Linked DNA regions of Cupriavidus taiwanensis LMG 19424. The protein of the gene in region 1 binds, or shares a complex with, the protein of each later gene. Links are inferred from orthologs where the notes say so. Each region holds a gene or a part of one and is shown in the gene's direction. Other genes may lie near its edges.

Region 1 (5,915 bases):
GTGGCAGGCGCTGCTGAACGACAAGACGCTGGTGAAGGCGTATCTGCATGGCTGAGGGCACCGGCATGGGCAAAACGGACACGAAGACCGGAGGGTATATGGAAGATCTCGCTGCGCTCAGGCAGGCGGATGCCGCGCGATACCGCGCGATGCTCGCGGGCGATATTGCGGGGCTGGAAGGCCTGCTTGCGGATGAACTCAGCTATACCCACTCCTCGGCGTTGCGCGAAGACAAGCAGGCATACCTGGCATCGCTGCGCAGCGGGCGGGTGCGCTACCTGCAGGCATCGGTACGAGAGGTCGGGCAGGAAATCTACAACGACATCGCCGTGATGGAGGGCAAGGCCTTGCTGGTTGCCGTGGTCGACGGCGTGGAGCGCACGCTCGACAACCGCTTCCTCAGCGTGTGGAAGCGGCAGGAGGGCGCGTGGCAGATGCTGGCGTGGGCCTCGACGCCGATCCCCGCGCCGGCTGCTGCGGCGCCAGGCCAGGCATTTCAATAGGTATATGGGATATGGACTTCATCATTCATTGCCTTGACCACGCCGATGCCCTGCAGCGCCGGCTCGACAGCTACGACGCACATCGCGCCTACCTGGCAACCGCGGAGGTCCGGTGCGTGATGTGCGGGCCGTTGATGTCCGACGATGGCGCGCGCATGATCGGCAGCCTGTTCCTTGTGCGTGCGCAGGACAAGCAGCAGGTCATCGACTTCAACCGGGCCGATCCATTCCACCGGGCGGGCGTGTGGAAAGAGATCCACATCCATCCGTTCCTGCTGCGGGTGGACAACTATCCAGGCGCACAGCGCCCGCTTTAGTTCACCGGGCGTGAGCAGGCAGCCGTGCATGGATTGCAGCGCCATGCAGAAGATTTCACCACGCGTGTCCAACCGAACCGGACGCGCATTCACAGGAGAGGAAGATGAGCAAGACCTACAAGCGTTTGGACAAGGACCAGGCGGCGGTACTGATGGTGGATCACCAGGCCGGCCTGCTGTCGCTGGTGCGCGACATCGACCCCGACAAGTTCAAGAACAACGTTCTCGCCATGGCCGATCTGGCCAGGTATTTCAAGCTGCCTACGATCCTGACCACCAGCTTCGAGGACGGACCCAACGGGCCGCTGGTGCCGGAACTGAAGGCGATGTTCCCCGATGCGCCCTTCATTCCGCGCCCCGGGCAGATCAATGCATGGGACAACGAGGACTTCGTCAAGGCAGTGAAGGCAACCGGCAAGAAGCAGTTGCTGATCGCCGGCGTGGTGACTGAGGTCTGCGTGGCGTTTCCGGCATTGTCAGCGATCGAAGAAGGCTTCGATGTGTTCGTGGTGACCGATGCATCGGGAACGTTCAATGAGGTGACACGCGAATCCGCGTGGCACCGCATGGCCGAGGCCGGCGCCCAACTGATGACGTGGTTCGGCGTTGCCTGCGAGCTTCATCGCGACTGGCGCAACGACATCGAGGGGCTGGGGACCTTGTTCTCCAACCATATTCCCGACTATCGGAACCTGATTACGGCGTACACCACCGTGAAGGGCGGCAAATAACATCACCCCGGCCACGCGCGAAGCCCCTGGCGCCGCGCTGGCCAATGGCAGGCAATAAGGCCTATTCCGCAGTCGATGCGGTGCGAGTCCGATTCGTGCCGCATCACCGACATGATTGCACTGGGCGCCGGAATCGCTTCCGGCGCCATCCGCCCCCCATATGCGCTGCCCATGTGCGCTGCGCCAGTCCCCGGGAAAACCCGCATCCGGCGCCTGTCTTGAAATGCCCCTACCCCGTCCCTATAATTAGCACTCGTCAGGGGGGAGTGCTAACAGCCCTCTGCGACACCTGAACATTTCTGACGGCCGTCGCCTCGGTAGCCGGCCGATTTGTGATCAAAAACTCACTTTGTATCTAGGAGTCCGTATGAATCTGCGTCCTCTGCACGACCGCGTGATCGTGAAGCGTCTGGACAACGAAACCAAGACCGCGTCCGGTATCGTGATTCCCGACAACGCTGCCGAGAAGCCCGATCAAGGCGAAGTGCTGGCAATCGGTCCCGGCAAGAAGGATGACAAGGGCAACAACATCGCCCTGGACGTCAAGGTCGGCGATCGCGTGCTGTTCGGCAAGTATGCCGGCCAGGGCGTGAAGGTGGATGGCCAGGAACTGCTGGTCATGCGCGAAGAAGACATCATGGCCGTGGTCAACAAGTAATCCGTTACTTGTAGCCCCACCCGTACAGATTTCAGGAGATTCAGAACATGGCAGCAAAAGACGTAGTGTTCGGCGACGCCGCCCGTGCCAAGATGGTCGAAGGCGTGAACATCCTCGCCAACGCCGTTAAAGTGACCCTGGGCCCGAAGGGCCGCAACGTGGTGCTGGAGCGCAGCTTCGGCGGGCCGACCGTGACCAAGGACGGCGTGTCCGTGGCTAAGGAAATCGAGCTGAAGGACAAGCTGCAGAACATGGGCGCCCAGATGGTCAAGGAAGTGGCTTCCAAGACCAGCGACAACGCCGGTGACGGTACCACCACCGCAACCGTGCTGGCCCAGTCGATCGTGCGCGAAGGCATGAAGTTCGTCGCCGCCGGCATGAACCCGATGGACCTGAAGCGCGGCATCGACAAGGCTGTCGGCGCTGCCGTGGAAGAGCTGAAGAAGATCAGCAAGCCCACCACCACCAGCAAGGAAATCGCCCAGGTCGGCGCGATCTCGGCCAACAGCGACGCCTCGATCGGCGAGCGCATCGCCGAAGCCATGGACAAGGTCGGCAAGGAAGGCGTGATCACCGTCGAAGACGGCAAGTCGCTGGCCGACGAGCTGGAAGTCGTGGAAGGCATGCAGTTCGACCGCGGCTACCTGTCGCCGTACTTCATCAACAACCCGGAAAAGCAGGTTGTCGCGCTGGACAACCCGTTCGTGCTGCTGTTCGACAAGAAGATCAGCAACATCCGCGACCTGCTGCCGGTGCTGGAGCAAGTGGCCAAGGCCGGCCGCCCGCTGCTGATCATCGCTGAAGACGTCGAGGGCGAAGCCCTGGCGACCCTGGTGGTCAACAACATCCGTGGCATCCTGAAGACCGCCGCCGTCAAGGCTCCGGGCTTCGGCGACCGCCGCAAGGCCATGCTGGAAGACATCGCCATCCTGACCGGCGGCACCGTCATCGCCGAAGAAGTCGGCCTGACGCTGGAAAAGGCCACCCTGAACGACCTGGGCCAGGCCAAGCGCATCGAAATCGGCAAGGAAAACACCATCATCATCGATGGCGCCGGCGACGCTGCTGGCATCGAAGGCCGCGTGAAGCAGATCCGCGCCCAGATCGAAGAAGCGACCTCGGACTACGACCGTGAGAAGCTGCAAGAGCGCGTGGCCAAGCTGGCCGGCGGTGTTGCCGTGATCAAGGTTGGCGCTGCCACCGAAGTCGAAATGAAGGAAAAGAAGGCCCGCGTGGAAGACGCCCTGCACGCCACCCGCGCTGCGGTGGAAGAAGGCATCGTCCCCGGCGGTGGTGTGGCCCTGCTGCGCGCCCGCGCCGCGATCTCGGCTCTGCAAGGCGACAACGCCGACCAGAACGCCGGTATCAAGATCGTGCTGCGCGCGATGGAAGAGCCGCTGCGCCAGATCGTGCTGAACGCCGGTGAAGAAGCTTCGGTGGTCGTTGCCAAGGTCATCGAAGGCAAGGGCAACTACGGCTACAACGCCGCTTCGGGCGAGTACGGCGACCTGGTGGAAATGGGCGTGCTGGACCCGACCAAGGTCACCCGCACCGCACTGCAGAACGCCGCTTCGGTGGCTTCGCTGATGCTGACCACCGACTGCGCCGTGGCCGAAACGCCGAAGGAAGAGTCGGCTCCGGCAATGCCGGGCGGCATGGGCGGCATGGGCGGTATGGAAGGCATGATGTAATCCATCCCCAGCCCACTGCCCGCCAGGGCAGGCTGCGATAAAAAACCCCCGCGGACGCGAGTCCGCGGGGGTTTTTGTTTGGATGGCCGGCGCGGTAGGGCGCGGGCAGGCGCGCGTCAGACCTCTACCACGCAGCACCAGTCGAACGACTTGTTCTCCAGCTCGCCGGTACGGCGGCTGACATAGCCGCGCGGGTTGCACACCACGCGCGAGTTGTCGACCCAGTAGTCGAAGCTGGTGTGGGTATGGCCGTGGATCCACAGGTCCGCCTGCGCCACCAGGTCTGGGCGGCGTGACAGGAAGCCGCCGGAGACCAGGTCGTGCGAGAAGCGCGGGTCCAGGCTGCCGAGGTCCGGGCCGTGGTGCGTGACCACGACCGTCTTGCCGGCGTATGGCCGCGCCAGCTGCGCCGACAGCCAGTCGGACGCGGCCAGGTGGCGTGCCAGCGCGTCCTGCGGCGTGAACTGGCGCATGTGGCCGTCGTCGCCGCGGACTTCGATCAAGCGGTGGTCGTACATCGCTTTCGCGCACGCCTGCATTGCCTCGTCGCGCCGGTCGGTGCCGAACAGCGTGTAGTCGGTCCACCACGTGGTGCCGATGACGCGCACGCCGTCGAATTCCGCGACGTCGCCATTGAGCAGGCGCACCCGCGGATGCGCTGCCGCGGCCTCGGCCATCTGCTGGTCGACGGTGTCGAAATTGCTCTCGTAGTACTCGTGGTTGCCCGGCACATAGACCACCGGCTGGCTGAACGTGCCGATGGCCCAGTCGATGCCGTCGCGGCCGTTGGCGATGTCGCCGGCCAGTATCACGAGGTCGGCGTCGCATGCGGGCACGGATTGGGGCAGGTTGTGTTCGATGTGGAGGTCGCTCAGGATGCGTAGCTTCATCGGGACTCCAGGCGGGTAGGGCGGGCGCTGCGTGACCTCGGCGCCGGGGGGATTGCCTGCATTCTTCAGAAGCCAGCCCGTCCGGTCAAGCCCCGGGATCCGCCTCGCAAAGCAAAAAAGCCCGGAACCTGGGTTCCGGGCAAGTGACTGTCTTGCCGGCATTGCACCGGGAGACAGCCGGGGGAAACTGTCGGGGTTCCCCGGGGGTTTAACCTCCTTGTCCTGCCATGGTCGGCAGCAGCACGCGATATATCTGGATGAAGGCCGGCCCGAGCAACACCAGGAGCAATGACGGGAAGATGGTGAAGATCAGCGGAAACAGCAGCTTCAGCGCAATCTTGGCGGCCTGCTCCTCGGCGCGCATGCGGCGCTTGGTGCGCAGCATGTCGGACAGCACGCGCAGCGATTCGCCCAGGCTGGTGCCGAAGCGGTCGGCCTGGATCAGCATCGACGCAAACTTGTCCACGTCCTCCACGCCAGTGCGCAACGACAGGTTGGTCAGTGCCTTTTCCTTCGAAAAACCCGAGCGCAGTTCCAGCAGCATCAGCTGCAGTTCATCGGCCAGCACGGGGCAGCGCAGCGCCAGCTCGTCGGCCACGCGCATCAGCGCCGCGTCCAGGCCCAGGCCGGCCTCGACGCAGACGGTCAGCAGGTCGATCACGTCGGGGAATTCTTCGAAGACGGTGCGCTGGCGCTGGGAGACTTTGCGGGCAAGCACTACGTTGGGGAGGTAGTAGCCTGTGGCGCCAAGCAACGCCAGCAGTGCGAACATCAGCTGCTGGCTTTGCTGTCCGGGCTGGCTGCTGACCGCCAGCAGGCCAAGCATGGGCAGGGCGACGGCAAGTACCGTCTTGGCGCCGAAGTACAGCGGCGCGGCGCTCGCACTGCGCCAGCCGGCATTCATGAAACGCACGCGCAGCTGCGAGTTCTCCCAGCCCTCCTTGGGCAACGACAGCCGCGATATCGGCTGCGCCCACTTCACCAGTTTTTCGATCAGCGCCTGCTGGCGGCCCTGGTCAGCCTCGAACGGGCCCGCCTGGCCGGCGATCTGCTCGGCCCGTCCGCGCAGCCGATGGGGCGCGAGTGCATAAAGCACGCCGAACACCGTGCCGAACGCGGCCACGA
Region 2 (2,886 bases), 540 kb from region 1 along the record:
GGATGCCCACCGCCTGGCCGCGCTTGAGTGCCTTGACCAGCATGCGCACGCCGCGCGGCGTGGCCGGCGCCATGTGCATGTTGGGCCGGGTGCGCATTTTTTCGATCCAGTCGCGCAGCCACGGCTGGTGCGGCGGCTTGAACAGCGCCGTCACCGGGCGATGCAGGGCATGGGATTGGGGCAGCACTTCAAAGCAGCCCAGGTGCGGGGTCAGGATGATGATGCCCTTGCCGCGCGCCTGCAGGGCGCCCAGTTCAGGCCACAGGTGGTCGTCAAAGCCGTACAGCCTGGCGCCGATCCTGCGGCGGCTCCAGAAGTAGGGCATCTCGATGATCATGCGCCCGGCCGAGCGGGCGGCCTCGTCGATCATCGCCTCGGTGGCGTCGGGGAAGGCGAGGCGGAAATTCTCCCGCAGGCGCTGGCCATAGCGGCCCGGCAGCCGTGCGATCAGCAGGCCCAGCGCGCCGCCCGCGGCCTGCAGCAGCCGCAGCGGGAAACGGGAGATCAGCCAGAATAAAAAAGTCATCAGGCGTGGAAAACGGGTCCAGGCAAGTCCGCCGCGGGACTGTGACCGGGATCAGACGGGCAGGCAGGCGTGGGTCCGGCATGCCGGCAAGGTGTCGTACCGCACCCCTGTGGCGCTGCAACGACGCCTGCAGGCGCGTATAATAGCGTGTATCGCCGAGTTAACTGACAACTTGCGGGGCGATGCGGCTCTAACCGGGCTGCCTGAAATACCGCTAAAGCGTCGCCGCCATGGACCGAACAGGCTGGCACGCAATAGCCAACCTGGAGAATAAGTTCGTGGCAAACGACTTCCTTTTTACTTCGGAATCCGTCTCCGAAGGCCATCCCGACAAGGTCGCCGACCAGATTTCCGACGCCGTCCTGGACGCCATCCTGGCGCAGGACAAGTACGCGCGTGTGGCAGCCGAGACGCTTTGCAACACCGGTCTGGTGGTGCTGGCCGGGGAAATCACCACGACCGCCAACGTCGACTATATCCAGATCGCGCGCGACACCATCAAGCGCATCGGGTACGACAACACCGATTACGGCATCGACTACAAGGGCTGCGCGGTGCTGGTCGCCTATGACAAGCAGTCGCCCGACATCGCCCAGGGCGTCGACCGTGCCTCGGACGACTACCTGAACCAGGGCGCCGGCGACCAGGGCCTGATGTTCGGCTACGCCTGCGACGAGACCCCGGAACTGATGCCGTTCCCGATCTACTACGCGCACCGCCTGGTCGAGCGCCAGTCGCTGCTGCGCCGCGACGGCCGCCTGCCGTGGCTGCGCCCGGATGCCAAGTCCCAGGTCACGGTGCGCTATGTCGACGGCAAGCCGCACAGCGTGGATACCGTGGTGCTGTCGACCCAGCACGCGCCGGACATCACCCAGGCGCAGATCCGCGAGGCCGTGATCGAGGAGATCATCAAGCCGGTGCTGCCGGCAGAGATGCTCAAGGAAACCAAGTACCTGGTGAACCCGACCGGCCGCTTCGTGATCGGCGGGCCGCAAGGCGACTGCGGCCTGACCGGGCGCAAGATCATTGTCGACACCTACGGCGGCGCCTCGCCGCACGGCGGCGGCGCGTTCTCGGGCAAGGACCCGTCCAAGGTCGACCGCTCGGCTGCCTACGCCGCGCGCTACGTCGCCAAGAACGTGGTGGCCGCGGGCCTGGCGCGGCAGTGCCAGGTGCAGGTCAGCTACGCCATCGGCGTGGCGCGGCCGATCAACGTGACGGTCTATACCGAAGGCACCGGCAAGATTCCGGACGCCAAGATCGCGGAACTGGTGCAGGAACATTTCGACCTGCGCCCGAAGGGCATCGTGCAGATGCTGGACCTGCTGCGGCCGATCTACGAGAAGACCGCGGCCTATGGCCACTTCGGCCGCGAAGAGCCGGAATTCTCGTGGGAAGCCACCGACAAGGCGGCTGCGCTGCGCGCCGCGGCCGGCCTGTAAGCGCCGCGCTCGCGTCGGCAATCCTGACGACAAGCCCCGCCGGCCCGCAAGGGCTCGCGGGGTTTTTTTGCGTGGCTTTGATCCAGGTTCAGCTGACGCGTGACGCAGGCGCCACGGCCGGCGCACGGAGTAAAATTCCGCCACTCGCCTGCCGCCGCTGCGGCGGCCACCCTCAACACTGGTAACCGTTCCCAGAGGATGCCATGTCCGAAGCGCCTGTCCTTGCCCCGTCGCCCCCAGCCCGGCCGTCAACTGCCGGCCAGCTCGACCTGATCCGTCCGCAGCCCTATACGGAGTGGGCGCCCGAGGTCAGCGCCGAAGAACGCGCCACGCTGCGCCGCGAACTGGAGCAGGGCGCGGTACTGTACTTCCCCAACCTGAAGTTTCAGTTCCAGCGGGGTGAAGAGCGCTTCCTCGACGCCCGTTATTCCGACGGCAAGTCCAAGAACATCAACCTGCGTGCCGACGACACCGCGGTGCGCGGCGCGCAGGGCAGCCCGCAGGACCTGGCCGACCTGTACACGCTGATCCGCCGCTACGCCGACAGCAGCGAGTCGCTGATCCGCACGCTGTTCCCGGAATACATCCCGCACATGACCCGCGCCGGCACCTCGCTGCGGCCCAGCGAGATCGCCGGGCGCCCGGTCAGCTGGCGCAAGGACGACACCCGCCTGCACGTCGATTCCTTCCCGTCGAACCCGATGCTGGGCAAGCGCCTGTTGCGCGTGTTTCACAATATCGACCCGGCCGCGCCGCGCGTGTGGCGCGTAGGCGAGCCGTTCGGCGACTTTGCGCAGAAGTTCGTGCCCAAGACCCACGGCATGTGGCCGGGGCAGGCGGCGCTGATGAAGCTGCTGCATATCACCAAGCGCCGCCGCTCGGAATACGACCACCGCATGCTGCAGCTGCATGACCTGG

What was found. The genes of interacting proteins can lie anywhere in the genome.
Region 2: the proteins of groL (region 1) and metK are in contact, whole or in part, in a cryo-EM structure (PDB 8P4O), measured with the Escherichia coli proteins. The link is inferred for Cupriavidus taiwanensis LMG 19424 from one-to-one orthologs.

The regions. Positions count from the first base shown.
Region 1 is NC_010528.1:705,472-711,386, forward strand. What follows is about bases 1,664-4,578. They hold groL (chaperonin GroEL), read left to right. Parts: upstream 1,664-2,256; coding sequence 2,257-3,900; downstream 3,901-4,578. Other genes in these bases: groES (co-chaperone GroES), read left to right, coding at 1,919-2,209; RALTA_RS03335 (metallophosphoesterase), read right to left, coding at 4,017-4,578. In the rest of the region: RALTA_RS03305 (ABC transporter ATP-binding protein), read left to right, coding at 1-55; RALTA_RS03310 (nuclear transport factor 2 family protein), read left to right, coding at 48-503; RALTA_RS03315 (YciI family protein), read left to right, coding at 515-820; isochorismate family cysteine hydrolase YcaC, read left to right, coding at 925-1,551; more of RALTA_RS03335, read right to left, coding at 4,579-4,790; RALTA_RS03340 (type II secretion system F family protein), read right to left, coding at 4,999-5,915.
Region 2 is NC_010528.1:169,089-171,974, forward strand. It holds metK (methionine adenosyltransferase), read left to right. Parts: upstream 1-804; coding sequence 805-1,968; downstream 1,969-2,886. Other genes in the region: RALTA_RS00855 (lysophospholipid acyltransferase family protein), read right to left, coding at 1-526; RALTA_RS00865 (Kdo hydroxylase family protein), read left to right, coding at 2,172-2,886. UniProt on the Escherichia coli protein: Catalyzes the formation of S-adenosylmethionine (AdoMet) from methionine and ATP.